Regions from separate parts of the Serratia sp. K1WW1 genome, predicted to be linked through region 1. Evidence: predicted binding sites of a transcription regulator. Region 1 holds the regulator's gene; each other region holds the start of a gene.
The links. Region 1 encodes PurR, which represses purine synthesis genes. Its sites were predicted from a motif close to CANGCAAACGTTTGCNTG; they were not measured.
Positions count from the first base shown of each region.

Region 2: the regulator PurR is predicted to act here: its motif matches at 3,696-3,713, upstream of ACX9GU_RS15490 (nucleoside-specific channel-forming protein Tsx).
Region 3: the regulator PurR is predicted to act here: its motif matches at 4,677-4,694, upstream of ACX9GU_RS01840 (7-cyano-7-deazaguanine/7-aminomethyl-7-deazaguanine transporter).
Region 4: the regulator PurR is predicted to act here: its motif matches at 2,957-2,974, upstream of serA (phosphoglycerate dehydrogenase).

Region 1 covers NZ_CM147697.1:3,305,422-3,313,422, reverse strand. Annotated here, with positions in the region: gene ACX9GU_RS14975 (MATE family efflux transporter) at 1-203, opposite strand, end outside; gene ACX9GU_RS14970 (riboflavin synthase subunit alpha) at 481-1,131, shown strand; gene ACX9GU_RS14965 (I78 family peptidase inhibitor) at 1,168-1,461, shown strand; gene cfa (cyclopropane fatty acyl phospholipid synthase) at 1,779-2,930, opposite strand; gene punC (purine nucleoside transporter PunC) at 3,271-4,476, opposite strand; gene punR (DNA-binding transcriptional activator PunR) at 4,602-5,522, shown strand; gene purR (HTH-type transcriptional repressor PurR) at 5,555-6,580, opposite strand; gene cydH (cytochrome bd-I oxidase subunit CydH) at 6,905-6,994, shown strand; gene sodB (superoxide dismutase [Fe]) at 7,059-7,637, opposite strand; gene ACX9GU_RS14930 (C40 family peptidase) at 7,867-8,001, opposite strand, start outside.
Region 2 covers NZ_CM147697.1:3,417,666-3,425,666, reverse strand. Annotated here, with positions in the region: gene ACX9GU_RS15510 (glutamine synthetase family protein) at 1-638, shown strand, start outside; gene ACX9GU_RS15505 (APC family permease) at 766-2,136, shown strand; gene yddG (aromatic amino acid DMT transporter YddG) at 2,229-3,122, shown strand; gene ACX9GU_RS15495 (hypothetical protein) at 3,208-3,480, shown strand; gene ACX9GU_RS15490 (nucleoside-specific channel-forming protein Tsx) at 3,873-4,751, shown strand; gene ACX9GU_RS15485 (hypothetical protein) at 4,813-4,986, opposite strand; gene ACX9GU_RS15480 (serine hydrolase domain-containing protein) at 5,432-6,967, opposite strand; gene hutG (N-formylglutamate deformylase) at 7,326-8,001, opposite strand, start outside.
Region 3 covers NZ_CM147697.1:392,742-400,742, reverse strand. Annotated here, with positions in the region: gene rsmD (16S rRNA (guanine(966)-N(2))-methyltransferase) at 1-368, shown strand, start outside; gene ACX9GU_RS01865 (DUF1145 family protein) at 358-630, shown strand; gene ACX9GU_RS01860 (DUF2500 domain-containing protein) at 662-1,021, opposite strand; gene ACX9GU_RS01855 (lysoplasmalogenase) at 1,185-1,811, shown strand; gene ACX9GU_RS01850 (zinc/cadmium/mercury/lead-transporting ATPase) at 1,953-4,289, shown strand; gene tusA (sulfurtransferase TusA) at 4,339-4,590, opposite strand; gene ACX9GU_RS01840 (7-cyano-7-deazaguanine/7-aminomethyl-7-deazaguanine transporter) at 4,789-5,454, shown strand; gene ACX9GU_RS01835 (GNAT family N-acetyltransferase) at 5,503-5,937, shown strand; gene ACX9GU_RS01830 (DcrB family lipoprotein) at 5,991-6,557, shown strand; gene glpC (anaerobic glycerol-3-phosphate dehydrogenase subunit GlpC) at 6,593-7,792, opposite strand; gene glpB (glycerol-3-phosphate dehydrogenase subunit GlpB) at 7,789-8,001, opposite strand, start outside.
Region 4 covers NZ_CM147697.1:1,077,589-1,085,589, reverse strand. Annotated here, with positions in the region: gene zapA (cell division protein ZapA) at 199-528, shown strand; RNA gene ssrS (6S RNA) at 570-753, shown strand; gene ACX9GU_RS04855 (5-formyltetrahydrofolate cyclo-ligase) at 806-1,414, shown strand; gene serA (phosphoglycerate dehydrogenase) at 1,462-2,700, opposite strand; gene rpiA (ribose-5-phosphate isomerase RpiA) at 3,210-3,869, opposite strand; gene ACX9GU_RS04840 (LysR family transcriptional regulator ArgP) at 4,086-4,979, shown strand; gene ACX9GU_RS04835 (oxidative stress defense protein) at 5,017-5,748, opposite strand; gene argO (arginine exporter ArgO) at 5,831-6,448, opposite strand; gene ACX9GU_RS04825 (RrF2 family transcriptional regulator) at 6,573-7,079, opposite strand; gene ACX9GU_RS04820 (NAD(P)/FAD-dependent oxidoreductase) at 7,309-8,001, shown strand, end outside.

The sequences.
Region 1 (8,001 bases):
AAGGCCAGCAGTAAACCGTGGCCGAACAGGATGGTCGGCAGCCAGATAGAGGTCCCCACGGCAACGGCGGCCATATCCGTGGCGCTATAAGAGCCAGCCATGATGGTATCGACCACGCCCATTGCGGTTTGGGATATTTGCGCGATGATGACCGGAATTGCGAGGGCCAATAAACTACGCGCCTCAATAAAGTACTTCTGCACGTATACACCTTTCTAATTATTTATGGGAAGGGGTGTCGCTGCATCAGCAACAACTAAAAACTGCGGAATATGCCGAAAAGATTGTACCTGCTAGTCGGGGTTAAGCAAAGGTTGTAAAGAAATAGTTATCGCCTGGCGGTTTCAGGCGGCAACGTTAAATCCCCAGGATATAAACTAGGCAAGCACTGCTTTTTTGCCGCTGTGCGTTTGGTTTTCTGCCGTAACTGGGGCAAACTGCTTACAGCGCGTTGAACATAGTCATAAAGAAGAGGCCAACATGTTTACCGGTATCGTACAAGGCACCGCCCCGCTGGTTGCCATTGATGAAAAACCCAACTTCCGTACCCACGTTGTTGAAATGCCTGATGAGCTGTTACCAGGGCTGGAGTTGGGGGCCTCGGTAGCCCACAACGGCTGCTGTCTGACCGTCACGGAGATTGCAGGCAATCGCGTCAGCTTTGATTTGATCAAAGAGACACTGCGGTTGACCAATCTTGGCGATCTCAAATTGGGTGATGTGGTCAATCTGGAAAGAGCCGCCAAGTTTAACGATGAAATCGGTGGGCACCTGATGTCCGGGCATATTATCTGTACCGCGGAAGTCACCAAGATTTATACCTCGGAAAATAATCGCCAGATCTGGCTGCGCATGCCGAATATCGATTTGATGAAATATGTGCTGCATAAGGGGTTCATCGGCATCGATGGCATCAGCCTGACCATTGGTGAGGTGGTCAATAACCGTTTCTGTGTGCATTTGATCCCGGAAACCCTTGAGCGCACCACGCTGGGTAAAAAGCGCCTGGGCGATAAGGTCAATATCGAAATCGATCCGCAAACTCAGGCGGTGGTGGATACCGTCGAGCGCGTATTGGCTAATCGTGAGGCTGCGTTAGCTGTCACCAAGCCGCCAGTACCCAAAGTCTGAGAACCATGCACCAATAACCACACATAGGAGCCAAACGTGAAGTATTACGGGAAAACGATGATGTTTGCGGCGCTGTTGGCGCTGACCGCCTGTTCAAGCTCACCGGAACAGGCGAACTCACAGTCTGCCGAGGCTGAAGATGATACCTGTGGTGCATCGCAGTATCAGAATTATGTGGGTAAACCGCTGTCTGCGTTGGACGGGATCAATATTCCTCAGCAGGTACGTACTATTCCTTATAACTCTATGGTAACCATGGACTTCAATCTAAAGCGCTTGAACTTCCTGGGTGACAGTGAAGACAAAATCATTCGCGTTTATTGCGGTTAATTACCCCTCACCCCAACCCTCTCCCACAGGGAGAGGGAGCTGATGGCCCCCGCTCGTGTGAAAGTACAGAGGTCACCTCAGCAAACTCGATCGCCCCTCATTCAAGGTATATCACCGAATTCTTGGATTATCTTGATCACCCCTCATTCAAGGTATATCACCGAATTCTTGGATTATCTTGATCACCCCTCATTCAAGGTATATCACCGAATTCTTGGATTATCTTGATCGCCCCTCACTCAAGGTATCTCACCGAATTCTTAGGTTTTCTCGATCGGTTCCCTCTCCCTGTGGGAGAGGGTTAGGGTGAGGGGACCCTAGCGGGGAACTCGCAGACCGCCTTCGACGCCTTTAGGGCTGAATACCACCTGCCAAAGTTGAATATCGCGAGCGCGGAACGCTCCTGCGCAGGCATTAAGGTAATAACTGAACATCCTTTCAAAACGTTCGGAATAGCGCGATGCCAGCTGTGGCCAGCTCTGTTTGAAACGTTCATACCAGGCCATCAGAGTGCGATCGTAATCTGCGCCGATATTATGCCAATCTTCCATGACGAAACGGCCTTCGCTGGCCTGGGCAATATGTTTCACCGACGGCAGGCAACCGTTGGGGAAGATATATTTATTGATCCACGGATCAACGTTCATATCGGTCTCGTTGGAACCAATGGTATGCAACAGGAAAATGCCATCGGGTTTTAAATTACGTTCCACCACCTCGAAATAGGTTCGGTAGTTCTTCGGCCCAACGTGTTCGAACATGCCGACCGAGACGATGCGGTCAAACTGCTGGTAGAGATCGCGGTAATCCTGCAGCAGAATTTCCACGTCCAGCCCGGCACAGCGCTCTTGCGCCATTTTCTGCTGTTCGGCGGAGATGGTCACTCCTACCATGGAAACGCCGTAGTGCTTGGCCGCATAAGCAGACAGACCGCCCCAGCCACAGCCGATATCCAATACCCGCATGCCGGGCTGCAGGTGCAGTTTTTCGCAAATTAACCGTAGCTTGGCCTCTTGTGCTTCTTCCAACGTCGTGGCCTGTTGCCAATAGCCGCAGGAATATTGCATATAGGGATCCAGCATCTGGGTAAACAAATCGTTACCCAGATCGTAATGCTCTTTGCCAACAATCCAGGCACGTTTTTGGGATTGCAGATTGGTCAGGCGGGCGGCGGCAATACGCAAGATATCCTTCAGGTGGTGGGGCAGTTTCTTTTCCAGGCCGGCTGCGACAACCCGCTGAAAAAATATGTCCAGTCGTTCGCACTCCCACCAACCGTCCATATAGCTTTCGCCCAGCCCCAGAGAGCCGTCTTGCAGTACGCGTTTAAAGAAATTGGGATTATTGATCTGAATATCGAAAGGGCGTGAACCATTGATTTCAATGCCGGCCATGCTAAGCATTTCATGAGCGATACGATACCAATGGTTGTCCTGGATGCTCAGATCTTCTATACACGATGAACTCATAGCTTCTCCATCACCTTCTTCTGACTTATGATCCTGCAGAATTTAGCGTAGACAATTTCTACAGGGACATACGTATACCTACGGTAAAAATTCACCGTGGTGTCTGAAATTCGACTTGAACAGAGGAAATTTAAGAGACTCCCTGCGTCAAAGGACGCGGGTAAATGCAACCTTAAATAAAGTGTGATGCCATCCACGTACGCAGCAGTTGCTGCAATAAGAACTTAGTATAACTGTTATTCTAAAAGGTCGTTTTTGAGTATAGGCTTGCCGAGGCGTAGACTCAACTGCAAATCGCGCTCGGCAAGAATTTTCATTAAGTGACTATTTACAGAGATAATTATGACACGGAGTCGGCACGCTTCTGCCGTGTCATCTGCGTTTCATCCGTTCCTTTCCCACGCTGGATCAGATAACCCAAGGCCGCTAAAAATACGGTAGCCACCATTACGGTAGCCGTGGCTAACAGCGGTTGGGCGATAAATGCCGAAACCAACAGGCTGGCGATAAAACATAATCCCAGCTGTAGCGTGTTTTGCAGCGCAGCGGCTTTGCCACTGTTGTTGGGGAAGGGCATCAACGCATTGGCCACTAGAATAGGATAGCTGGCACCGTTTACTAACGCCATAAAGCAGAACGGGATCAGCAGAGTGGTCAACGTTGGTTCACTTAGTGTGGCGATCAGATACAACGCCACCATGCTGACACCGTAAGCTAACAGCAACCACGGCAGCAAGGTTTTGCCAGAGATGCGATTTAAGGCGCTACGGCAGCTATAACCCCCTAATAAGAAGGCCAGCGTTTGCGGCACATAGCTCAGGCCAATATCGTTGGGACTATACCCCATATCGCCGAGGATAAAGGGTGAACCCGTCAGCCAGGCGAAGAAGCCGGCAGAACAGGCGGCAAAAACCATCACGTTGCCGCTGAACACCGGGGATTTCAAGATCTGCATAAAGCCAAGGCTGGGCTTTTTATCGGCGGAAGGTACCAGTCTGCTGCGGTCTTTCAGTAGCAAGGTGGGGATCAGCAGCAGGGCGGTGATCCCCAACAGCACGGCGAAGATGGCCCGCCATCCCATATGGTTGAGCAACCAGGCACCCAGCAGTGGAGCCAGCGCCGGAGAGAGGGCGACTAGCGGCATAATGGAGGCGAAAACGCGGTTGGCTTTGCCATCGCGGTAGCGATCGACCACGATCGCCTGCCAGGTGACGGCGGCTGAACAGACGCCAATGGCTTGAATAAAGCGCAGTGACCACAGTTGTGCCACGTTCTCGACCCAAAGCATACCGAGGCAGCCGACGGCGAACAGCGCAAGGCCAATCAATAACACGGGCTTACGGCCAATACGGTCGGACAGCGGCCCCCACAGCAACTGGGCAAAGGCAAAGCCTGCCAGGAAGATACTCAGGCTGGCGCTGATCGCCCCAGCGGAGATTTGCAGATCCTGCTGCATTGCCCCAAAGGCGGGCAGGTACATATCGGTAGCCAGATAGCCCAACATACTCAGGCCGGCCAGGTAGAACATAAATCCAAAATTTCGCATTGCTATTTCTCGTTAAAATTATGTTGTCGCAGGTTTTGAAGCGCCGGCAAGTGTATACGGCTGGATCTCTGCTTGTGAAACGGTAATATTTGCAAGGTGCTGTTAAAAAATTTGAAGGCAAACATATGTGGTCTGAATATTCACTCGATGTAGTAGATGCGGTAGCGCGGACCGGCAGTTTCAGCGCGGCGGCACAGGAGTTGCACCGCGTTCCTTCTGCTGTGAGCTATACGGTGCGTCAACTGGAGCAATGGCTGGCAGTGCCTTTGTTTGAACGCCGTCACCGCGATGTGGAACTCACGCCAGCGGGGGCGCTGTTTATTAAGGAGGCGCGAGTTGTTATCAAAAAAATGCTCGATACCCGACGGCAGTGTCAGCAGGTGGCAAACGGTTGGCGCGGGCAACTGCGGATTGCGGTCGATCTGATCGTCAAACCCCAGCGCAGCCGCCAGCTGGTGCTGGATTTTTATCGCCATTTTCCCGACGTGGAACTGATGGTACAGCCGGAAGTCTTCAACGGCGTGTGGGATGCGCTGGTCGATGGCCGCGCTGAGATGGCCATTGGTGCAACACGTGCGGTGCCGGTGGGCGGCGGTTTTGCCTTTCGCGATATGGGCTTTATGAATTGGCTCTGCGTAGTCCATGCTAAACATCCGCTGGCCGCCTTGCAAGGAAAGCTGCGAGACGATCAGCTACGACCTTATCCCTCGTTGCTGTTGGAAGATACTTCGCGCAATTTACCCAAGCGGGTGACCTGGTCGCTGGACAACCAGCGGCGATTGACCGTGCCGGACTGGGTTTCGGCGGTAGATTGTTTGCGTGCCGGGCTGTGTGTGGGCATGGTACCCGCGCATCGGGTATTGCCGTTGGTACAAAGTGGCGAACTGGTGGTATTACCACTGCATGAGCCTTTCCCGCCTAGCGCCTGCTGCTTGACCTGGCAGCAAAACGCCCAGTCTCCGGCCATGGCCTGGCTGTTGGACTATCTGGGCGACAGCGAAACGCTCAATCAGGAATGGCTCAGTGAAGAGGAGCCGGGTGCTTAATCGGGCGCAGTATTGCAGCGCCCCAACAGGAGTTAACGGCGGTAATCGACAAAAGGACCATCGGCGACTGAGCGGCGCTCGATGAGTTTTGGATGCACTTCAATCACCTGCGATTCTTCACGCTTGCTGATAATGCGATCCAACAGCATGGTAAAGGCCATCTCGCCCAGGCGCTCTTTCGGCTGGTGAATGGTGGTCAGCGCCGGGGTGAAGTAGCGGGCATTACGCACGTTGTCGTAGCCAATCACCGAGATATCCTGCGGTACACGCAACCCCAGCTCATCGGCGGCGCAGATCGCCCCCATGGCCATAATATCGCCGCCACAGAAAACGGCGGTTGGACGATGCTTTTGCGACAGGATCTGATGCATGGCTTTATAGCCAGATTCAGGCTCGAAATCCCCCTGCACGATCCATTCTTCGCGCACTTCGATGTTGGCTTCCTTCATGGCTTTCAGAAAGCCCTGGTGGCGACCTCCACCGGTATTACGCGCCAGTTGACCAGGAATGGCACCGATGTCACGGTGGCCACGTTCGATCAGGTAGCGGCCTGCCAGGTAGCCGCCCTCGAAGGCATTGTCGATAATGGTATCGGTGAAGTCTCCGCGCGCGGTACCCCAATCCATCACCACCATGGGAATATTACGGTAATCTTCCAGCATGCCCAGTAGCTGATCTGGATATTCTGAGCACATCACCAGCAGGCCATCGACGCGTTTTTGCGCCAACATCGCCAGATAGGCTTGCTGTTTATCCAGATTATTGTGCGAGTTACACAAGATCAGGGTATAGCCTTTGCTGTAGCAGCTGTTTTCCACCGCTTCGATCACTTCGGCAAAATAGGGGGCCTCGCTCGAAGTGGCGAGCAAACCGATCGATTTGGTGTGGTTGACCTTGAGGCTGCGGGCCACGGCGCTGGGTGAATAGTGCAGCTCTTTGATGGCGGCCCAAACGGCCGTTTTGGTATCTTCGGCGACGAAACGCGTTTTATTGATAACGTGCGAAACGGTAGTGGTAGAAACGCCAGCGCGTTTGGCCACATCTTTAATCGTTGCCATGTAAAAAATGACTCCTAAACCCACATGTTACAGCATGTAAGTATGATGTTAATCGTTTGCCTGCGTAGATCCTTTCCCAGATAAGCGAAAACTGAGTTTTTAGTGCTGAAGTCGTAAATCGCTTGAACAGGGAGGGGCAGTTTATCGGTACGCAGTTGTGAACTGCGGATTTTGTCGCATATTGAAGAAAAGTGGAAGAGCTAATCGGTAATTATCAGCGGGGAAATCATAACAAGATTTTAATCACGAACTGTGGGAAAATGATTTGACGTATAAACTGTGTGGCTTATGCTCTGGAAAAGCCAATCTGAGAGGGAGTTGTATATGGATACCGATTTGAAGATGTCATTACTCACCACCGTGGGTGCCTTGGCAATGATTATTGCTTTCAGTTTTATTGCCGCATTGAACTGATCCGCAGCAGAAAAACAGAGGCGCAGCTTGATGCCGCGCCTTATTATTAGCTAGCCACCCGTCGTTAAGCCAGGTTTTCTGCCACGAACGCCCAGTTCACCAACGCCCAGAAGTTTTCCAGGTACTTTGGCCGCGCATTGCGGTAGTCGATGTAGTAAGCATGTTCCCACACGTCAACGGTCAATAGCGGAACGTCTGCGCCGGTCAGCGGGGTTGCCGCATTCGAGGTGCTGACAATCGCCAGACTGCCGTCCGCTTTTTTCACCAGCCAGGTCCAGCCAGCGCCGAAGTTTTTCACGGCGGCATCGGTGAACTGCTCTTTAAAGGCGGCGAAGGAGCCGAATGACTTATTGATCGCCTCTGCCACTGCGCCCGTTGGCTCGCCACCACCTTGCGGTGATAAACAGTGCCAATAGAAGGTGTGGTTCCAGACCTGGGCGGCGTTGTTGAACACGCCGCCGGTGGAGGTCTTGACGATCTCGACCAGGGATTTTCCTTCGAACTCGCTGCCTTTCACCAGATTGTTCAGGTTAACCACGTAGGTGTTATGGTGCTTGCCATAGTGGTATTCCAGCGTTTCTGCGGAAATGTGCGGTTCGAGAGCGTTTTTCTCATATGGTAATGCAGGTAATTCAAACGACATTGCTTTCTCCTTTTATAGACAATACGTCTCTCCGACGCTGTGGGCCTGGGTGGCCAAGGGCGGAAAAGCGCGATTGCACCACTTTTGTTATGGTTATTAATCTTAACAACTTTCCGGGGGAAAAGAACATCCAAACTGTGCCAAGTGGCTGATTGATTAAAGTCGCAGCGGCTTTTTATTTTTGGGGGGAAGGGAAGCACGGCCGAGCGGTTGGCTCAGCCGTGATAGGTTAACGGATGGTGGTTGGAGTCACTACGCGGCGGGCACCAATGTAATGGTTCTGCCAATAGTCGTTATCCAACTGACTGATGCGAATTTCTTCACCGGTGCGTGGTGACTGGATGAATTTACCGTTACCAAGATA
Region 2 (8,001 bases), 110 kb from region 1:
AGCACCATATGCATGCCACCTTTATGGCCAAGCCCTACGAGGAACATGCGGGCAGCGGTATGCATGTGCATATCAGCATGCTGGACAAGCAAGGTAACAACGTCTTTGCCGATGCGGATGGTGAAGACTCCACGCTGTTGAAACAGGCGCTGGCTGGCATGATAGCCTTGATGCCTGCCTCTATGGCGCTGCTGGCTCCTAACGTTAATGCTTACCGCCGCTTCCAGGCGGGGATGTACGTTCCCACCCAGGCATCCTGGGGCCATAACAACCGCACCGTAGCGCTACGTATTCCCTGTGGCGATCGCGACAGTCACCGCGTGGAGTATCGCGTGGCGGGTGCCGATGCCAACCCTTATCTGGTGATGGCAACCATTCTGGCCGGGATTGTCTACGGCCTCGACACTCAGTTACCGCTGCTTGAGCCAGTTACCGGCAACGGGCTGGAGCAAGAAGGGCTACCGTTCCCGATCCGCCAGAGCGATGCGCTGTATGAGTTTGAACACCAGCCGGTGCTCAATGCGCTGCTGGGCGAACGTTTCAGCCACGTCTACCTGGCCTGTAAGACCGATGAGCTGCAGCAGTTTGAGCGGCTGATCACCGAAACCGAAATCGAGTGGATGCTGAAAAACGCCTGACGTCCTCAGCCCGATCCTACCGCGCGCCGGCGCATTCCCGCGGGCTACCTGTGGCCTGGCGAAGCCGTGCGCGACGGTGATGACTTCTTCCAACTGGGCGTACAGGACGCCGGTGAGGAATAACCCAATGACGATAAGTGCCATCGACGATAATGGCGCGGGCAAACCGCAACTGCGCAAGACATTGAAACTGTGGCAAGTGGTGATGATGGGCCTGGCCTATCTGACGCCAATGACGGTGTTTGACACCTTCGGTATCGTTTCTGGCGTGACGGACGGGCACGTTCCGGCGTCTTACCTGTTGGCATTGGCCGGGGTGCTGTTTACCGCCATCAGCTATGGCAAGCTGGTGCGCCAGTTCCCGACCTCGGGCTCGGCTTACACCTACGCGCAAAAGGCTATCAACCCGCACGTGGGTTTCCTCGTTGGCTGGTCATCGCTGCTGGATTATCTGTTTTTGCCGATGATCAATACGCTATTGGCCAAAATCTATCTTACGGCTCTGTTCCCAGAGGTCCCACCATGGATCTGGGTGGTAGGCTTTGTGATCCTGATCACCGCCATCAACCTGAAAAGCGTCAGCCTGGTGGCAAACTTCAACACCCTGTTTGTGGTGGCGCAGGTGGCGATTATCGTGGTGTTTATCTTCCTGGTGGTACGAGGGTTGCACAATGGCGAAGGGGTTGGCCAGGTGTGGAGTCTGCAACCCTTTATCAGTGAAAACGCCCATCTATTGCCGATCATTACCGGTGCCACCATCCTGTGCTTCTCGTTTCTGGGTTTTGACGCGGTCACTACGCTGTGTGAAGAAACGCCTGATGCCGCCCGTGTGATCCCGCGCGCTATCTTCCTTACTGCACTCTATGGTGGGGTGATCTTCATCACCGTGTCGTTCTTTATTCAGCTGTTCTTCCCGACGCTGGAGCGTTTCAAACAGCCTGATGCAGCACTGCCGGAAATCGCGTTGTATGTGGGCGGCAAGCTGTTCCAGTCCATCTTCCTGTGCATCACCTTTATCAATACCCTGGCTTCTGGCCTGGCTTCCCATGCCAGCGTGTCCAGGCTGCTGTATGTGATGGGGCGCGATAATGTGTTCCCGGAAAAATTCTTTGGTTACGTGCATCCTAAATGGCGCACGCCAGCGCTTAACGTGCTGCTGGTTGGTCTGGTGGCGTTATCGGCATTATCCTTCGATTTGGTGACGGCGACCGCCCTGATCAACTTTGGTGCTTTGGTGGCCTTTACCTTCGTCAACCTTTCGGTGATTAGTCACTTCTATATTCGACAAGGGCGCAACAAGAGCTGGAAAGACCGCTTCCATTACCTGATCCTGCCGCTGGTGGGCGCGCTGACGGTTGGGATCTTGTGGCTGAACCTGGAAAAAAGCTCCCTGACCATGGGGCTGCTGTGGGCGGCGCTCGGGTTTGGCTATCTGGCCTATCTTACCCGTCGTTTCCGCCAGCCTCCGCCACAGCTGGAGCGCCAACCTCAGCAGTAAAAATTTGGGCGCAGCGCAGCGCCCTTTCTTTTTCCCCTGTAGGGCAGTAGAGTAAAAATCCAAACAAAAATAACCTATTGGATCCTACGCTAATGCCTCCGTTGTCTGCTTCCCATAAAGCTACCTTGCTCGGCCTGCTGGCCATTGTGTTATGGAGCAGCGTGGTTGGCCTGATCCGCAGCGTCAGCGAAGGGCTGGGGCCGGTCGGTGGGGCGGCGATGATCTATAGCGTGGGCACGCTGTTTCTGCTGGTGGTGATGGGCATTCCCAAACTGCGTGAGTTCCGCCGTTCTTATCTGATCCTCGGCAGCCTGCTGTTTGTGCTGTATGAGATTTGCCTCTCGTTATCACTGGGCTTTGCCAGCAACCGCATGCAGGCCATTGAGCTAGGGATGATTAACTATCTTTGGCCCTGTTTTACCGTGTTGATGGCCATCCTGTTTAACGGGCAAAAGGCCAAATGGTGGGTGGTGCCTGGTTTGTTGCTTTCTCTGTTCGGGATTGGCTGGATCATGAGTGGCAGCGGCGGTTGGTCACCGGCACAAATGCTGGCCAACGTGCGCAGCAATCCGTTAAGTTACGGGCTGGCATTCAGCGGTGCGGTGATTTGGGCCATCTATTGCAACGTGACCAAGAGGATCGCCCAGGGGAAAAACGCGGTGGTGCTGTTTATCACTCTGACCGCATTGGCACTGTGGCTGCTCTATCCTTTCAGTAATGAAAGCGGCATGCACTTTAGCCTGCCGGTTGTGGTGGCGCTGCTGTGCGTGGGGACGGCGATGGGGGCTGGCTATGCCGCTTGGAACGTCGGGATCCTGCATGGCAATATGACGCTGCTGGCGACTGTCTCTTACTTTACCCCGGTATTGTCATCGGTGTTTGCCGCCGTGGTACTCAGCACCGCGTTGACCCTCAACTTCTGGCAAGGGGTGATGATGGTCACGTTAGGATCGCTGATTTGCTGGCGTGCCACCCGCGCCAACTGAGGCCTATTTTTTACCTGCGCAGGCGGCAGAATAATGAATTTCGAGCTAATCTCAAGGTAAGTGTTCTGCCAGAAGGAACGGGAAAATGAGAAAAGATATTCAATTTATTCAGCAGCCAGCGCTTAATGGTCACAGTTTCAGCACCGGCGACATCGTTCGCCTGACCACCGCTAACCTGCCGCATGAATACCAGTTGGATGTGATGATCCTGCGCCGTGACGATAAGCTGATCCATGGCTCGGTAGTCGTGGCCTCGCCGAAAGTCGATATCCCGGTCAGCCAATGGGAAATTGCCACGGGGGATGAGGTGGTATTCCGGCAAGAGAACATTGCCAAGGCCGTACCCGGAGCCCGCTGAAAAAACCAACCGGTTCGCCCTATAAAGGGGGGCCGTATCCTGCGCCCGCCTGCCACTAAGCCGACATAAGCGTCGGCTTTTTTACGCGCTTTTTAACCCCAGGTTAAAATATGGTGTTGAACACCAAGACACCAAAAATCGTCGTTTGAAACTTATCGACATGATGAAAATCACATCAAAAATGTTTTGCACTGCAATTTATTTTAAAAAATGAGAACGCAATCGATTACGCGATGGTAAAATGCCTGACTGGATCACAGATTATTACAGTGAGAGCTTTCTATAATGCGCACGGCTAACGGCAATAGGTAACCGTTCGTTTACAGCAGACGTCACCAGACTCATATCATTCTAACGGGCAGGGAATGGCCCACTCAGCATGTGGTAATAAAATGAAGAAAATAGCTCTCGCAGCAGGTGTGCTTATCTCCGCGTCTTTCAGCCCCGCTTCCATGGCGGCAGAAAACAAAGACAGCCAGTATCTTTCAGACTGGTGGCACCAGAGTGTCAACGTAGTAGGCAGCTACCATACCCGCTTCGGGCCGCAGCTGAACAATGACGTGTATCTGGAGTATGAAGCCTTTGCCAAGAAAGACTGGCTGGATTTCTATGGCTACGTGGACGTGCCAAAGTTCTTCGGCACCGGTAACACGCCAAACCGTGGCATCTGGGACAAGGGTTCACCGCTGTTTATGGAGATCGAACCGCGCTTCTCCATCGACAAACTGACCGGTACCAACCTGGGCTTTGGGCCGTTCAAAGAGTGGTATTTTGCCAACAACTACATTTACGACATGGGGCGTAACAACGCCTCCCGTCAAAGCACCTGGTATATGGGCCTGGGCACCGATATCGAAACCGGTCTGCCGATGAGCCTGTCGATGAACATTTATGCCAAATACCAATGGCAGAACTATGGTGCATCCAACGAGAACAGCTGGGACGGCTATCGCTTCAAGGTGAAATACTTCGTGCCGTTGACCGAAATGTGGGGCGGCAATCTGAGCTATATCGGTTTCACCAACTTTGACTTTGATTCCGATCTGGGCAGCGACAACTTCGTGGTGGATGGCCGCCAGGCGCGTACCAGCAACTCTATCGCCTCCAGCCACATTTTAGCGCTGAACTACGATCACTGGCATTATTCCTTCGTGGCACGTTACTTCCATAATGGTGGTCAATGGAATGATGGGGTGGATATCGGTACGCCGCAGGGACCAATCAAGTCTACCGGCTGGGGTTACTACCTGGTTGCCGGTTATAACTTCTGATTTTCCGTGGTATCAGAAACAGGAAACCCCGCGCTGGCGGGGTTTTTTTTCATCATTACGGCTAACTTTCCGCGGGTAAATGTTTAACCGGCATAACCAATTTACCCTTGATAACGTAGCACTCATTGTCGATCCACTTGAGGATTTGCTCACGGCTGACACCTTCAAATTGCGCATAGCGATAAATATCACCATTGAAGTGCAGCTGGATGTACTCCATCAACGTCATGTGCATGGTTATAACTCCTAAACGCCCAGAAATAGCGGTTTCGCCACGCTGAGTGGTCGAGCTTTTCAAGGCCTAAAGGTAGATTATTCGCAACAAAACAGCAACAAAAAAGACTGAAAAATGGCGCTATAATAGTGAAAAGTAGTAAAAAAATTCCCGCACGGGACGGCGGGGAATTGAGTAGTATCATTTATCGATGACATAAGATGGGTTTTGAGGTGCAACGAAAAAGAGCAGGTTTACTCATTTTTGTAGCCCACTGAAATTACTGGATGGCTTATTTTGCCGCAAGAAAAATCTACGGCATTTGTTCGGATATCATGAGTAGTTTTGCGCGTGAACAAATTTTTTTCTGATGGCCACGATCTATTTTTTTAATAATTGCTGTGAATGATATGTCGCGCTGAAAGGCGGGCGCAGCATGCAGCGCCCTACAGAGCACTGAGAACCTTTACGTGTGGGCGCTGATGTTCTTTTTGAACGTAAGTACCCGGCTGCGGCTGGCGATCAGATCGACCTGGTAACCGCGGAAATACAGACAAAACCGATTCAGGTTGGGCCCATCGTTGCTTTCAACCAATATCCGCCCATCCCCCAGCGAACTCAGGGTGCCGGTTTGCACCGCCGGGCCGACCCCAATGTGGATCTGGTTGCCGCAAATTTCGAACGCGGTGCGGTATTGTGGATGATACCAGTGCCCTTGAACCTGCTTGAGACAAAGCGTTTCGCTAGCGACCGGCAGAAAGCGGCGTGCAACGTGGCCAACTTCACCTTCTACGGCTTCGCCTGTCCACTTAAGGCGCATTGGTTGATGGGCCGAGAGCGATACCGCATGACCGTCTTCACTTTGATACAGCGGTTCGTTGGTGCCCAGATAGGCCACGGTGCCCCCTTTAACTTCCAACCAATAGGGTTCCGCCCGGGTGGCGTAGATGCCATCTGGGATCGCTGTGCTGCGTTGGGGCAGCGGTTCATTCAACAGCGCTGCCATCACCTGTAAAATGATGGCAAAGCTGTCACAATCTTCACGGTTGGCGACCAGCAGGGCACCCGCTTGCCGGTCAGGTGCCAGCAGAAAATAGGTCTTATAACCGGCATGAGAACCGCCATGGCCCAGCAATATCTGGCTGCCAAGCGGCGTTTTCGCCAGCCCTAGTCCGTAATGGCTGATTTGGCCCTGGCTGAGCCGACGCGGGGCACTTAGCTGCGTCAGAACCCCTTTACCAGGGCCGCTATTGGCCAGCAGGCATTGCAACCAGCGGGTGAGGGCGTTGGCGCTCCCTGTCAGGCTGCCAGAGGCGGAGAGATGCAAGCCAGCGCTGGTCTGTTGCCAACCGTTGGCCGTATGCCAATAGCCGGGAGCTAGCCCAGGCACCACATCAAACCAGCTTTCGGGGGCTTGTAGCTGTACGTCCAGAGGGCGGGCCAGATGCTGCTGAACCAGATCATCAAAAGCATATCCTTTAGTCTTCAGCGCCGCCTCAACCAGGCGGTAGCCGGTATTGGTGTAGGTGATCTCACTGCCCGCGGGGTAGTTGAGCCGGGTTAAACCATGGATAAACTCCATCACCGGCTTGGCCTCACTGACGGTGTTGACCGAGACGCCAAGCAGCCCCAGCGTTTGCCGAATATCAGGTAGCCCGCTGGTCATGTCCAAAGCCTGGCCTACCGTCACCTCCGCCAATTGTCCCTGCAATTCGGGCAGTAGACTGCCAAGGCGATCGTCAAGTTGCAGGGCGTTATCGGTGGCATTAAGCGCCAGCGCGGCAAAAATATGTTTGGTGATGGAGGCATAACGCACCACGGTATCAGCAGTGAAAGGATCGCGGCGGGCCAGATCGGCCAGCCCAGCACACACCACCGCCTGGGTAATATCTGTGTCAAACAGGGTGATAGCCCCACCGGGTTGGCCTGCGGTTTGCCAGCCTGCCAACAGTTGAGCGGCGGCTGCCTGTGCGGCGCGCCAGTTTAGCGGGGTGTCAGACATAGTTTCCTCCTGAGATAACGAACGCCACACATCCCTGTAGCCGACTACACTCGAGTGTCTACCACAGCCACGATAGAGACGTGGACGGCGGGTATGGCAAGGGTGGTCTTTCAATCCCTGATCTCTGCCGTATGACCGCTTGCAACGGGTGTGCATGGGATGAAAGAGGCCCAATTGTGGCGCAAGGGAAAAGTCACGGGCCGCTGTTTTGTGCGCTGTTCAGACCAGTGGGCAACCTTTCCATCAAAATTGGGATGCAGTGCGCAAATCGTCATGGAAAGGCGTGAAAAGACAGGAGGGGACAACGGTGAGGGCAAGGTTGACTCCGGCGCGATAGCGGCACCGGAGTTGTGGCGGATTAGCGTTGTTGCTCGCCCCAGGCCAGCATGCTTTCTATCATCTGCTGCAACAGGCGTTGTAAAGGTGCGGCCCGGGCGGCATCAAATTCAAATGTCTGCTCGGACATATAGTTCACCTGCGCTAGCTCCAACTGCACCGCGTGCTGGCTTTCCTGCGGTTGACCATAGGCACGGGTAATGTAGCCGCCTTTAAAGCGTCCGTTGAGCACGTGGCTGAACTGTTGCTGCTGCTGACAACAGGTGACCAGTCTGTCACTCAGTGAAGCTGGGCAGCTTTCACCCCCGTTGGTGCCCAGGTTGAGATCGGGTAGCTTGCCGTCGAACAGGCGCGGTATCACGGAGGCGATCGAGTGGGCATCAAACAGTAAGGCGTAACCGTGTTGGGTTTTTAGCCGTGTCAGCTCATGCTGTAGTTGCTGATGGTAGGGCTGCCAGATGTTCTGCAGGTATCCGGCCCGTTCTTCGTCCGATGGGGCGGCATCCGGCAGAAAACTGGGGCGGCCATCGAACAACACATCCGGAAACAGGCCGGTGGTGGCAGTGGTGTAGAGCGGTTTGTCATCTGCCGGGCGGTTCAGGTCGATCACCAGGCGCGAATAGTTACCCACCAGGACGCTGGCACCCATGGCACGGGCAAAATCGTACAGCCGTGGGATATGCCAGTCGGTGTCTTGC
Region 3 (8,001 bases), 2.9 Mb from region 1:
GCGCCACGCTGCTGGAATACGAGCGGCCAGTAGCCCAACAGTTGGGGAAAAACCTGGCGCTGTTGCAAGGCAATGGCAGCGTGGTGAATACCAACGCGTTGACCTGGTTGGCAGGCAACGGGCAACCTTTTGACGTGGTGTTTCTCGATCCCCCGTTCCGCAAAGGGTTGCTGGCCGATACCGTCACGCTGTTGGAACAACAGGGCTGGTTAGCGAACGAGGCCTGGATTTACGTCGAGGCCGAAGCCGAAAGCGCCGCCACCGATGTTCCTGCGACCTGGACACTGCACCGCGAGAAGGTCGCCGGCCAGGTAGCCTATCGTCTTTACCTCCGCACCCTTGAAGAGAAAATCGAACATGCTGATTAACCTGGGCCGTCTGCTGATGCTGTGCGTATGGGGCTTTCTGCTCACCAACCTGTTTCACCCGTATCCCAAGCCGCTGACCTACTTCATCAACGTAGCCTTGTTCTTTATGGTGGTGATGCACGGACTACAGCTGGTGCTACTGAAATCCACCCAGCCGAAAGATCAGCCCATCAGCCGCTGGCTGGAAACCAAGATCTTTATTTTTGGCGTATTTGAGCTGTTGGACTGGCAGAAAAAGCAGCCGCCGCTGAAGAAAAAATAGCCTTTTAAAGGGCGCAGCAAATGTGGCGCCCCTACAATTTCTGCGCCGTGAAGGAGATAAAGCGGGTGCCCTGCAGGCTCAGCGTGCCCTGAGCGCCTTTATCTATCTGGTTATATTGCTGCTGCGGCAACGGTATTTTGATCTCGCTGCCGCCCGTCAACGGACGGAAGTACACTTCGTAACGCATATCTTCCACCACGATATTTTCCCGCTGCCGCGAACGACGATTCGGCGAGGGGAACTCCCGCTTGGCGCTGACTTCCACCTGCAATGTACGCACCGGCTGGCGGTCATTATCCGCATCCTGGCGGCGTTTGTTGAGGTATTGGCGGGTCGCCAGCACCGCAATCAGCGCGATCACGGCAACAAAGAACAACGGTGGCTTACTCATTGACGGTTTTCCTCTTTAACCCGGCGAATATCACTAGCACCTAAAACCGCGTAAACATAGCATTGAGAAGAAAGCATTGTCGAACCCACGCGCGCTGCTTACACTGAGAAAGTGACAACCTGGAGTTGGTTATCCCGGCTCCCATAATAAATAAGGAAGACATATGAGTTGGCCGTTCCTTGCCGTATTTTTTTCCGGTTGGTTGTTCGTTGATGCCTCCTATCGCGGCCCGCGCTGGCAGCGCTGGGTATTTAAACCAGTCACCTTGCTGCTGTTGCTGTTATTGGCCTGGCAGGCTCCGGTATTGGGCCCTGCGGGTTACCTGATCGTTCTGGGCCTATTGGCGACGCTGGCGGGTGACGCCTTGCTGCTGTTGCCGCGTGAGCGGGTGCTGTACGCCATCGGCGCTTTCTTCCTCTCACACCTGCTGTATACCCTGAGCTTTGCCAGCCAGATGACCTTCAGCCTGTTCTGGCCCCTGCCGCTGGTGCTATTGGTGATTGGCGCACTGCTGCTGGCCATCATCTGGAGCCGGTTGGAAGAAATGCGCTGGCCGATCGCCACGCTGGTCGCCATGACGCTGCTGATGGTGTGGCTGGCAGGGGAACAATATTTCCTGCGCAGTACCGACTTTGGTTTCTCATTGCTGGCGGGTACCTCGCTGCTGCTGTTGGCCAATATCGTCTGGCTGCTGAACCGCTACCGCTTTACCTTCCGCGCGGCAGATGCCGTGGTCGCCTTCTGCTACTTCTCCGGGCATTTCCTCATCGTCCGCTCGCTGTATCTGTAATGGCAGGCTACGGGTTCGGGCAACCGGATCCGTAGCGCCCCTGCAATTAACAATAATTCTCATATCGCACTTGACTCTGGAGTCAGCTCCAAGGTGTAGAGTGCTTGTTGAGATGATATTGGATTGCCTGAAGGGGGCGCTATGCAGACTCATAAACCACATAATCACCAAGAGCATCAGCATCAAGAACATAAACACGATCACAGCTGCGGCTGTAGTCATGACCACGCCAAAACCCAGCATGGCTGCAGCAATGAAAAAACCCCGGTGGGAGCAACCGCTGCCCATGACCATCACGCGGCCCACGAGCACGGTGCCAGCTGTTGCAGTAGCGATGGCCCCGACGACCCAGATGAGGAAAGCGACAGGCTGGCTGCCGTTCCCCCTTCCGGCAGCCAGCGTTTCAGTTGGAAAGTCACCGGCATGGATTGCCCGAGCTGTGCCAAGAAAATCGAAAATGCCGTAACGTCGATCCCCGGCGTCGACAGCGCTCGCGTGCTGTTTGCCACGGAAAAACTGGTGGTGGATGCCCAATCCGACGTCAGCGTGCGGATCCAGGACGCGGTAAAACAGGCTGGCTTTACCCTGTTGGGGACTAACCCGGCGGCAATAGGCGATGAACCCAAAACCTCCCGGTTTGGTGAGTACGGCCCTCTGCTGCTGCTCTCCGCACTGATGGTGCTCAGTTGGGTTCTCGACTTCTTCAACCCACGGCTGGGCGAAATTGCCTTTATTGCCACCACCTTGGTCGGCCTGGTGCCGATTGCCAGCAAAGCCTTGCGCCTGATCCGTTCAGGCACACCGTTTGCCATAGAAACCTTGATGAGCGTTGCCGCCATCGGTGCGCTGTTTATCGGTGCCACCGCCGAAGCGGCCATGGTGCTGCTGTTGTTTATGGTGGGAGAACTGCTGGAATCCTACGCAGCCAATCGTGCACGCCGTGGCGTGAAAGCGTTGATGGAACTGGTGCCGGAAGATGCTCTGCTTATCCAGGGCAACGTACGTAAACGCGTGCCTGTAGCCAGCCTGCGCCCCGGTGACGTAATAGAGATCGCGCCCGGTGGCCGCTTACCTGCCGATGCCGAGTTGCTAAACCCGTTCGCCAGCTTTGACGAAAGCGCTTTAACCGGTGAATCCGTGCCGGTAGAGCGCCAACAGGGTCAGAAAGTGGCCGCTGGCAGCCTGTCCGTCGATCAGGCCGCGCAGATGAAGGTCACTTCCGAGCCGGGTAAAAATGCCATCGACCGTATCCTGCAGCTGATTGAAGAGGCCGAAGAGCGCCGCGCACCGATTGAGCGCTTCCTCGATCGCTTCAGCCGTTACTACACTCCGGCGATCATGCTGCTGGCCGTGGCGGTGATCCTGGTGCCACCGCTGCTGTTTGCCGAGCCTTGGGAGATGTGGATCTACCGGGGTCTGACCTTGCTGCTGATCGGTTGTCCGTGTGCCTTGGTCATCTCCACGCCAGCGGCCATCACCTCTGGCCTTGCGGCGGCCACGCGCCGTGGCGCGCTGATTAAAGGTGGTGCGGCATTAGAACAATTGGGCCAAGTGCAAACCATCGCGTTCGACAAAACCGGTACGCTGACCGAAGGCAAACCGACGGTGACCGATGTGCTGCCTGCAGACGGCCTCAGCGAACAGCAACTGCTGGCCATTGCAGCGGCTGTCGAGACGGGCTCACATCATCCACTGGCACAGGCGATCGTCAACCGCGCAGCGGAGAACGGGACTGCATTGCCACTGGCCGAAGGCCGCCGGGCTCTGGCGGGTATCGGGGTTGAAGGGAAGGTTGACGGTAAAACTATCCTGATCAGCGCACCGGGCAAGTTGACGGAAAACCAGTTGAGCAGCGAATGGCGCAGCCAGGTAGAAACGCTGGAAACGGCGGGCAAAACCGCAGTGGTGGTGTTAGAGGACGGGCAGCCTATCGGTTTGCTGGCGTTGCGTGACACCTTGCGTAGCGACGCTAAACAGGCGATTGCCGAGTTGGCGCAATTAGGCGTTCGTGGCGTGATGCTCACAGGTGATAACCCGCGCGCTGCGGCCGCCATTGCCAATGAATTGGGGATCGATTACCGCGCCGGGTTAATGCCGGAAGACAAAGTGAACGCGGTAACCGAGCTGAGCAAGTTGCAACCCACCGCCATGATCGGCGACGGTATCAACGATGCCCCGGCAATGAAGGCCGCCAGCATTGGCATTGCGATGGGGAGCGGTACCGACGTGGCATTGGAAACGGCGGATGCCGCGCTGACGCACAACCGGTTGACCGGCGTTGCCGAGATGATCCGCATCTCCCGCGCTACACACGCCAATATTCGCCAGAACATTACCATTGCGCTTGGGTTGAAAGCGATTTTCCTGGTCACCACCCTACTGGGGATGACTGGCCTGTGGCTGGCCGTATTGGCCGACTCTGGAGCAACCGCGCTGGTGACCGCCAACGCCTTACGGCTGTTGAAGAAACGCACATAGTCGATCATCTGTCAGGCCCGTTATGGAAATGGGCCTGACAGCCAGAGGATTATTCGGCCAGGCCCTTACGCAGCAGGTAGCGATACGGGGCCTGCTCGGTTTCCTGGGCCACCAGCGTATGTTCCATAAAGCGGCAAAAACCCGGGATGTCGCGGGTGGTGGCCGGATCGTCGGCAATGATCAGCAAGGTTTTACCGTTATCCATATGGCGCACGGTTTTGCGCACCATCATGACCGGTTCCGGACAGCGCAGCCCCAGCGCATCTAGCGTCTGGTCTGCCTGGGCAAAAATGTCAGTCATACATCTCTCTCGATCTAAAACGATCGGCGAACCCTCGCCGGATCTGATTACCCGCTAGTTTACGCCGGTAGTTTTTCTGCGCAAGATACGTTAACGTTTGCGTTAAATTTAACCATTGCATTGAATGCCCAAACGCGTACCATGTCGCCGCGCAGTTAACAATGGGTTCCCTCACCCCACACTCAAAAAGGCTACATTATGTATTCGTTTACCGATCGACAACGCTTAATCGCGTTGGTCTGGCTATCGCTATTCCACATCGCCATCATTACTTCCAGCAACTACCTGGTGCAGTTGCCGATCAGCATTTTCGGCTTTCACACCACCTGGGGTGCCTTCACTTTTCCGTTTATCTTCCTGGCCACTGACCTGACCGTGCGGATCTTCGGTGCCCCGCTGGCACGCAGGATTATCCTTGCCGTGATGGTCCCGGCGCTGTTTATCTCCTATGTGATCTCCACCGTCACTTTCCAGGGTGAATGGCAGGGCTTTGCCGCCTTGACCAGCTTCAACCTGTTTGTGGCGCGTATCGCCGCCGCCAGCTTTATGGCCTACGTGCTGGGGCAGATCCTGGACGTGCAGGTGTTCAACCGCCTGCGCCAACGCAGCGCCTGGTGGGTTGCCCCCGCCGCGGCCATGTTCCTTGGCAATATCAGCGATACCCTGGCCTTCTTCTTTATCGCTTTCTACAAAAGCAGCGATCCCTTTATGGCCGCCAACTGGGTGGAAATCGCGCTGGTAGATTACAGCTTCAAGGTGCTGATCTGCCTGGTGTTCTTCCTGCCGATGTACGGGGTGCTGCTCAATATGCTGCTCAAACGCCTGGCAGAACGCCAACCCGCCAACCGGTTTCAACTGAGTTAACCCTGCTTCTCGGTTATTATGGGCAGCTTGATTTTACGGAGGCTGCCCATGCGCTTAACCACTCGCCAAGCTACACTTGAAGAGATCCACTCTCTTTACCTCTGCATTCCAGAATTTGGTAGCCTGCACAGCCTGAAAGATTTGCAGCAACGCGTCGGGGATAGCCCTTCTCACGGCTTGATTGCCGAAATTGATGGCCAGGCAGCCGGTTTTAAACTCGGCTATCAAACCGCGCCGGGGGAGTTCTACAGCTGGCTGGGCGCAGTTTTACCTGATTTTCGCCGCAAGGGTGTCGCCCAAACCATGCTGGCGGAGCAAGAGCGTTGGGCGCGTTCGCAAGGCTATCAGCAACTGTGGGTAAAAACCCGCAACCAGTTCCGCGCCATGCTAATAATGCTCATTAGCCGCGAATATCAGATTTTCACTCTAGAAAAGAAAGGCGAAGTAGACGAGTATCGTCTATTACTTAAAAAAAACCTGTGACATCTAGCCATACGGTCAACCAACTCTATCTGCAAAGGAATAAGGAACACCAGATGCGTAAAGTAAAAAAATTGATGGGTATCGGCCTGTTAGTGCTTGGCCTGGCGGCCTGTGATAGCGCCACCAAAGACACTAATGCCCCCGCAGGCAGCGCAGCAGCCAGCGTCCCAAGCGGACAACAGGTGAGTTTATTGGATGGCAAGCTGACCTTCACCCTGCCTAACGGTTTGGCCGATCAGAGCGATAAGCTGACCAACCAGCCAACTAACGTGCACATCTATGCCGACAGCAGCAACCAGCGTGCGGTGATCGTAATCGTTGCCGACAAGGCTGCGGGCGATCTGGAAACCTTGGCCAAGCGCATGGAAGAGCAGCAACACTCCCGCGATGCCAACCTGCAGGTCATTACCAATAAAGCGGTTGAAATTAACGGCACGCCAATGCGCCAACTGGATACCGTGATCACCGTGGCAGGCCAAAAAGCCTACTCTGGCGTGCTGCTCGCTATGCTGCCAGACGGTAAGCAACTGACCCTGCAAATCACGCTGCCAGCGGATAACCAGCAGCAGTCTCAAAGCGTAGCGGCTGGCGTCTTCAATACGGTGAAGATCAAGCAGTAATCGCACTGGGCCAGCATGCTGGCCCGTTTAATCTGTTACGCCAATGCCTGTGCTAACAGGGTGATCGGATGTTCACAGCGCTTGCTGGTGGACATCTCGATCTGCCATTTGCAGGTTTCACAATCGGTGATCACCATATCCACTCCGCTGGCTTCAATCTGGCGAAATAGCGAGGCACCAATGCCTTGCGAGGTTTCATAGTTTTCCGACTTGAAGCCGTAAGTCCCGGCGATACCGCAGCACTGCGAGTCCAGCACCACCAGTTCCAGCCCTGGGATCTGCCGCAATAACTCCAGCGTATAGGCCGTCCAGCCCATTTTCTCCATATGACACGGCGTGTGGTAAGCCACCCGCAGCGGCGTCTGTTTGAGCGGCAAGGTGCGCCCTTGGCTGATCAGACGATAGAGATAACGCGTAGCCAGCTCCACCCGTTCACGCACCGCCGAGGTGTCCACCTCCAGCAAATGCGGGTACTCGTCACGCAGGGTAAACGTGCAACTCGACGAAGTAGCCACCACCGGTATGCCTTTGGTCAGGACCGCATCATGCAGCGATTCTGCATTCACTTTGGCCTGCTTCTTCGCCTGCGCAATAAAGCCGTTGGCGATCAGCGGTACGCCGCAGCATTTCTCACGCTTGAGCAGCTGCACGCCGATATCCATGGCGTTAAACACCTTGATCAGGTCTTTGCCAAGCTGCGGATGGTTGTAATTAACAAAGCAACCGTGGAAAAACGCCACCTGCTCGGCATAGCGCTGCTGCTGTTCCGCCTGCTGGCGATACCAACGGCGGAAGGTGCCAAACGAGTATTTCGGCAGCTCCCGCCGGTGGTCGATCTTCAACGCCTTATCCAACAGCTTGCGTACCGGCTTCAGACCGGTAGTCGCGTTAACGATAGGGGCAAACGGCGTCGAGAGCGTGCCCATGATGTCAGTGTGGCTGAGGATGGCATCGCGCAGCGTCGGTTTGCTTTGGCTGAAATTGGCCCGTGCGCGTTGGATAATATCGCCGATTTTAACGTCGGAAGGGCAAGCCACCTCACAGCGCTTGCAGTTAGTGCAATACTTCAGCGCTTCGTCGTAAAGCGCCGGATCTTTCAGCCGCAGGCGCTCCCCATCAGGCCCGGCCTGCTTTGGCCCCGGATAGAGCGGGTTAGCCTTGGCGACCGGGCAATAGGTGGTGCAGACGGTACATTTGATGCAGCTCTCGAAGCTGTTGTCTGGTAACAGACTCATGCTGAAACCTCCTGTGCCAGGATCTGTTGGGCAACGTGCAGCGCGCCGAGCAGCGAAACCCCGGCGCCACAGCCCTGCTGCAACGGATCGTAACCGCCAGCCACGGCACCGATAGCATACAGATTGGTCATCGCCTCCCCCTGTTTTAACGCCCGCAGCGCGGTATCAGTCTGAACCCCAAATTGCAGGTACGGCTGCGGAGCAAACAG
Region 4 (8,001 bases), 2.2 Mb from region 1:
TCAGCGCAGTCCGGGCAAACGTACGGTAAATACGCATTTTGCAACCGTTTTTTGTCTGGTAATGTTAGGCGCGGTAGATTACAACCAGGTACTGAAAAAGTGTTGAATCTTGGTACCCAGGTATATATAGTGACGCCCGCTTCGGTAGCCCGGCAATGGCTGACCGGTGCTGGCGCGAAATTTAGGCAGGAAGGTGGCATGTCTGCACAACCGGTAGATATTCAAATTTTTGGCCGCTCGTTAAGAGTCAATTGCCCGCCAGAACAACAAGATGCGTTGAACATGGCAGCAGAAGATCTTAACCAACGGTTGCAAGATCTTAAAGTTCGCACTAGAGTCACAAATACAGAGCAACTCGTATTTATCGCGGCATTGAACGTCTGTCACGAACTTGCTCAAGAACGCTTGAAAACGCGTGACTATGCGGCCAATATGGAACAACGAATTCGTATGCTGCAACAGACCATTGAACAAGCGCTGCTTGAACAGGGTCGCATCTCTGAACGTCAGGATGCACAATTCGAATAACTTAAGTTGCTGGAGTTGAAGGCTCCGGCAATGAGTGAAAAATTTCTCTGAGATGTTTGCCAGCGGGCCAGTCCCCTGAGCCGATATTTAGTACCAACAGAATGTGATGATCCATGATCGGTGTGCATGCTCGGCCCGTCCGAGAAGCCTTAAGATTGTGACAGCACGTTCACCTTGAACCATGGGTTCAAGGGTTACAGCCTGCGACGGCATCTCGGAGATCCCTTCACCTGCGTTTTCAGTGTGTTAACTCACCACTACTGGCGAATCTCACACTATGTCTTTGCAACCTCAGTTCGCTCATCAACGCCAACTCATCCGTAACGAAATACGCCAACGACGCCGTGCCTTAACGCCCGTTCAACAGCATGATTTTGCCCAGCAAATGGCCAGCAATATTGCGCGACATCCCCGCATTCAGGCAGCCAGACACATTGCGGCGTTTCTCTCTTTTGATGGCGAACTAGATACAGGCCCTCTGATCGAGCGGCTGTGGCAACTGGGTAAACAGGTTTATCTGCCGGTGTTACATCCCTTCAGCCCCGGTAACCTGTTGTTCCTGCATTACACCGCGCAAACGCCACTGGTTAGCAACCGCTTCAAAATCCTTGAGCCAGCGCTCGATGTCCGCCACGTCTTGCCGGTGTCACTGTTGGATGTGGTATTGACGCCGCTGGTCGCCTTCGATTCGGCAGGGCAACGTCTGGGGATGGGCGGCGGATTTTACGATCGCACCTTGCAGAACTGGCAGCACGCAGGCCCCTATCCGATGGGGGTTGCGCACGATTGCCAACAGGTTAGTGCTTTGCCGGTGGAGCAATGGGATATCCCTCTGCCAGAGATTATCACCCCGTCACAAAGCTGGGCCTGGCCAGTCTGCGCATAGCAAAAGGCCGGATTGCTCCGGCCTTGATGTTTTCCGTCGGTTACCGATTACAGCAGTAAGCGGGCGCGGATGGTCCCTTCAATCGCTTTCATGCGTTGCAACGCCACTTCGGCACGTTCGGTTTCCGCTTCGATATCGATAACCACGTAGCCGATTTCCGAGCTGGTCTGCAGGTACTGGGCCGCGATGTTCACCCCTTCTTCGGCGAAGATCTGGTTAATCTGCGTCAGGATGCCTGGGCGGTTTTCATGAATGTGCAGCAAACGGCTGGCATTCGGGCCATGAGCTGGCAGCGACACCTCTGGGAAGTTGACCGCAGACAGCGTTGAGCCGTTATCGGAATACTTCGCCAGCTTGCCAGCTACTTCATCACCGATGTTCTCCTGCGCTTCCTGGGTTGAACCGCCGATATGCGGCGTCAACAGCACGTTATCGAACTCGCACAGTGGAGAATTGAACGGATCGCTGTTGGTTGCCGGCTCTTCCGGGAACACGTCGATGGCCGCACCGGCCAGATGGTCGCTCGCCAAGGCGTTACACAGTGCCGGGATATCCACCACGGTGCCGCGTGAAGCGTTGATCAGGATCGCACCTGGCTTCATCAGCGCCAGCTCTTCGGTACCGATCATGTTCCTGGTCGACAGCGTTTCCGGCACGTGCAGCGTGACTACGTCGCTCATATTGAGCAGATCGGACAGATGGCGCACCTGTTGGGCATTACCCAGCGGCAGCTTGTTCTCGATGTCGTAGAAGAACACCTTCATCCCCAGGCCTTCCGCCAGGATGCCGAGCTGAGTCCCGATATGGCCGTAGCCGATGATCCCCAGCTTCTTGCCCCGCGCTTCATACGAGCCCACGGCCAGTTTCTGCCACTGGCCACGGTGTGCCTTGGCGTTAGCCGTTGGGATCCCGCGCAGCATCAACAGCAGCTCACCCAGCACCATTTCGGCCACGGATCGAGTATTGGAGAAAGGTGCGTTAAACACCGGAATGCCGCGTTTGGTCGCCGCTTTCAAATCAACCTGGTTGGTGCCGATACAGAAACAGCCCACCGCGACCAGCTTTTCTGCGGCCGCGAAAACTTCCTCGGACAGATGCGTACGCGATCGGATACCCACGAAGTGTGCATCACGGATCGATGCCTTCAGCGCTTCGGTGTCTAACGCACCTTTGTGATATTCGATGTTGCTATATCCGGCAGCACGCAGGTTATCTACGGTGCTCTGATGAACCCCTTCTACCAACAGGAACTTAATCCTGTCTTTCTCCAATGATACTTTTGCCATTTACCCGACCCTATGTTCAGACTTCAGAAGCGGCTGTTTTCCCCTTTATACCCGTCGTCTTTCAAGCTGCAGCGTTGTTACCTGCACTATCTCACCCCAGTCACTTACAAAAACGTAAGCTCCTGGGGATGAAATAGCTTGTCGCCTAGCTGCAACTTGAAATCCATAGGGTATAATTTCGAAATTACCGCCAGACCGGCAGCAACCCAAAATCAACAGCACGTCCCTCCAACATAACAAAAATAACGCGCCCGGCAATACAAACGATTGCCTGCCCGTTAGCACAAGGCTCAGCGATGTCGGTGCTTTCTGGTGGAAAATGCCATTGGGAAAGATTTAGGCAGAAGCTTAACGGAGGTTATTAACGGAATGTGACATATGTCACCAAATTCGTCGATTTTGAGAAAAGATATTTTAAGACAAGAATTATGCGTGGTGGGCCGTTAGCCCGTAAAAAGCGGCGAACCGGCTGAGGCTTTGTCAGCAGGCTCGCCGGTTTCATGGCCAGATTATCTGACCACTTTTTTTACGCCATCCGGCGTGCCGACCAGTGCAACGTCCGCGCCACGGTTGGCAAACAGACCCACGGTAACCACACCAGCGATGCTGTTGATCTTATTTTCCAGCGCGATAGCGTCAAGGATTTCCAGGTTGTGCACGTCCAGGATCACGTTGCCGTTATCGGTTAACACGTTCTGGCGGTATTCCGGCAGGCCGCCCAGCTTGACCAACTCACGCGCCACGTAGGAGCGGGCCATCGGGATCACTTCTACCGGCAGCGGGAATTTACCCAGCACATCAACCTGCTTGGTGGAGTCGACAATGCAGATAAACTGGCGGGCAATGGCAGCAATGATCTTCTCGCGGGTCAGAGCTGCACCACCGCCTTTGATCATCTGCATGTGGCCGTTGATTTCATCGGCACCGTCCACGTAGATATCCAACGAATCCACTTCATTGCTATCGAAAACGTGGATCCCCAGGCTTTTCAGCTTGGCGGTCGACGCGTCTGAGCTGGAAACCGCGCCTTCGATCTGGTGTTTGATCGAACCCAACGCATCGATAAAGTGAGCCGCGGTAGAGCCGGTGCCCACGCCCACGATAGTGCCAGGCTTCACGTATTCCAATGCCGCCCAGCCTACCGCTTTTTTCAGTTCATCCTGAGTCATGATGTGTTCATTGCCTATATACGAAAACGTGTGCGTATTATAGGGTAAATCACTGACGGCAACTTAGGCTAAAACGCACTTATTTAACCTGACGCACATTTCTGCCCCTCCCTACGACGCCCGCGCTGAAAAGAGCGGCGGGATTTTTTCACCGGAGAAAGTGCAAAAATGTGGCATAGTGCCTGAATCAATTTACTAAAAGGGATCTTCTCTCCGATGAAACGCCCAGACTATAGAACGCTGCAAGCGCTGGACGCGGTGATCCGTGAGCGTGGCTTTGAGCGCGCGGCACAAAAACTTTGCATCACCCAATCGGCGGTATCCCAGCGCATCAAACAGTTGGAAAACCTGTTCGGCCAACCGCTACTGGTACGCACCGTGCCACCGCGCCCAACCGAGCAGGGTCAAAAACTGCTGGCCTTGCTGCATCAGGTCGAGCTGCTGGAAGAGGAGTGGTTAGGGAATGACAATGGGGTCGATACGCCGCTGTTGCTGTCACTGGCGGTCAACGCCGACAGCCTGGCAACCTGGCTGTTACCGGCGCTAAAACCGGTGCTGGCCGATTCCCCAGTGCGCCTGAATTTGCAGGTGGAAGACGAAACCCGCACGCAGGAACGCCTGCGCCGGGGGGAAGTGGTGGGTGCGGTGAGTATCCAGCCGCAGCCGCTGCCGAGCTGCCTGGTCGATCGGTTGGGCGCGCTGGACTATCTGTTCGTCGCCTCAAAAGCCTTTGCCGATCGCTACTTCCCCAACGGGGTGACTCGTTCTGCCCTGCTGAAGGCACCGGCGGTGGCATTCGATCATCTCGATGATATGCATCAGGCGTTTTTACAGCAGAACTTCGATCTCTCGCCGGGCAGCGTTCCCTGCCATATCGTTAACTCGTCAGAGGCGTTTGTTCAGTTGGCACGGCAAGGCACTACCTGCTGTATGATCCCGCATTTGCAGATTGAGAGAGAGCTGGATAGCGGAGAACTGATCGACCTGACACCGGGCCTGTTCCAGCGCCGTATGCTGTTCTGGCACCGCTTTGCACCGGAGAGCCGCATGATGCGTAAGGTCACCGATGCGCTGCTGTCTCACGGGCATCAGGTATTAAGGCAGGATTAAAGGCGCGGCATAACACCGCGCCCCGGCAAGAGATTGCTTACTGCGCGGCGTTGGTTTTCAGCTCGAATACCACGTCCACCTGATCGTCAAAGTGAATGCTTTGCTGTTCGTAAGTCTGAGCGGCATCGCTTTCCGGTGCCGCAGAAGCGGCCTTAAACATGCGCGCAACCGGCATCGGCTGGTAGTTGGCTACGTGATAGCGAATGCTGTACACCGGCCCCAGCTTGGCCTGAAAGCCCTGCGCCAATGAGGCGGCTTGCTGAGTGGCGTTTTCAATCGCTTTCTGACGCGCCTGCTCGCGATAAACCTCTGGCTTGGCCACCCCAAGCTCAACCGCACGAATTTCGTTCAAACCCGATTTCAGCGCACCGTCCAACAGTTCGTTGAGCTTATCCAACTGGCGCAAGGTCACCTGCACCTGGCGCACGGCCTGGTAGCCCTTCAGCTGCGATTCACCGGTTTTCAGATAGTCATATTCTGGCTGAGTCCGCAGGTTGGCCGCATTGATATCTTTCTTTTCAATGCCGTTTTTTTGCAGGAAGTCGAAATACTGCGCTACGCGCTCATCAACCTGTTTTTTCGCCTGGGCGGCATCTTTGGCAGAGACGCTGACTTCGATCGCCAGGGTGGCAATATCCGGGGTGGCGTCCACGCTGGCCGTACCGGAAGTGACCACGTGCGGCCCTTCAGGTACTTCTGCTGCCTGCAGCGCCAGAGGTAACGTGCCTAATCCAATCATTGCGGCCATGGCCAATGCTTTAAGCTTCACAGTGTCTCCTTGAATGACTAAATGCTTACCTTCAAAGCTAACACATCCCACGGCCTCTTAAATTCGGATTAGTGACAAAAAGCTATAAATTAGCGCCATGCCACGCCAGTTGCAGTGCAATGACCCACATCACCAGCCCGACCAGAACGTTGATAATCCGTTGTGCCGTTTGAGTTCTCAGCCACGGAGCCAGCCACGAGGCCAGCAATGCCAGGGCAAAGAACCAGACAACCGAAGCGCTGACCGCGCCAAGGGCAAACCAGGAACGAATGTCTGGCGTCAGTTGCCCTCCCAGGCTGCCGAGCACCACAAAGGTATCGAGGTACACATGCGGGTTCAGCCAGGTAACGGCCAACATGGTCACCACAATGCGCCAGCGGCTTTGCTTCATCTCTTGCGCCGCTGCCAGCTCCAGATGTTGGCTAAACGCGGTGCGGAAAGCCCCCCAGCCGTACCACAGCAGGAAAGCAACGCCGCCCCAGGTCACCAGCGCCAATAGCATAGGTGAACTGCTGAGCAAGGCGCTACCGCCAAAAATACCGGCGCAAATCAGAACGATGTCGCTCAACGCGCACAGCGAGGCGGTCATCAGATGATAATGGCGGCGGATCCCCTGGTTCATCACAAACACGTTTTGTGGGCCAAGCGGCAGGATCATCGCGGCGCTCAAGGCAAAGCCTTGCAGATAGATGGCTAACATGGTGTTCCTTCTGGAAATATCAGCGCCGGTCAAGCGGCGTGTGCTGTTCAACACGCGCATCATACGAAGACAAAATTATTAGGGGAAATGGATATTTCTAATCAGGCATCAGTAATATTAATGCTCAATCGTGACGGCGATGATCGATCCACTCTTCAATCTGGATCGGGAAGACATCCGGTGCCTTTCTCAACATCCGCCGCACCAGATCCAGCACGGTATGTTGCGATAGCGCCTCTTCCATACGTTGCTGGGCAATATTCATCACCTGGCGCACGCCGCAGATACCTTCACAGGCCCAATCAGGAGCGGGTTCATCAAAGACGGCCAAGCGTTGGCGGATCTCTTTGCAGTCGAAGATCGCCTTTTCACCGTCGATAGCTGCCACGATATCCAGCACGGTGATCTGATCGGCCGGTTTGGCCAGCCGGAAGCCGCCGCCCTTACCCTCGCTGCTTTCAACCAACTTCGCCTTGGAAAACTTGGTGAATATCTTGGCCAGGTAGTCATAAGGCACGCCCTGCAATTCGGCGATTTCACGCACGCTCATCTCACGCCCTTCGCCTTTGCTATCGACCATACACATCAGGCTATGGATGCCATACTCCACCCCGGAACTGTAGAACGCCATGTTTTCTCCGCACGATTAACTCTGAGTTAAATAGTAATTTCTTCCCCTCAACGATGCAATGCCAGCTGACACCCACACCAAATAAAATTAAAAAAACATAAAATTCAAACAATTAAATTAAACCTGTCAACGATTAAGTGTAAAAGGCTTGATGATCTTAACTGCGATCAATATAGTCGTAGTTAAAGATTGAGCCAATTTACAGATGAAACAACAGCGGAGTGACTGCATGAAACAACAAATTCTTATCCTGGGTGCCGGTTTTGCAGGGATGTGGGCGGCATTGAGCGCGGCGCGATTAACCGATCTCCACGATCGTCACGATATCGAGATCACCGTGCTGTCCCCTCAGGCAGAGCTGCGTATTCGCCCCCGTTTCTATGAGTCCGAGGTGGAAAACTACGCCGCTCCGCTGCTGCCATTATTCGCAGTAACCGGAGTAAAATTCATCGCCGGGGTTGCCAGTGAGATTGATAGCGCCAGCCAGCAGGTTTGGTACCACAACGAGCAGGACCAACTGACTGCCGTACGTTACGATCGCCTGATCATGGCGACCGGTAGCCACATCGCTCATGCCTTGCCTGGAGCACAGCAGTACGCCTTCGACGTTGATCAAATGGAGAACGCAGCCCGCCTGGAGCAGCATCTTGCTGCGTTGGCCGAGCAGCCTGAGAGCGCCGCACGTAATACCGTCATCGTTTGTGGCGGCGGCTTTACCGGTATTGAAGTGGCCACCGAAATGCCTGCACGCTTACGGGCGATCCTAGGTGACTCTGCTGCAATTCGTGTGATTGTCGTCGATCGCAGCCCGGTGGCGGGAGGCCGTTACAGCGAGCAACTACGCGACGTGATTAGCCAAGCCTCGGTAGAGTTGGGCGTCGAGTGGCGGCTGAATAGCGAGATTAAGGCCATTGACGAGAGC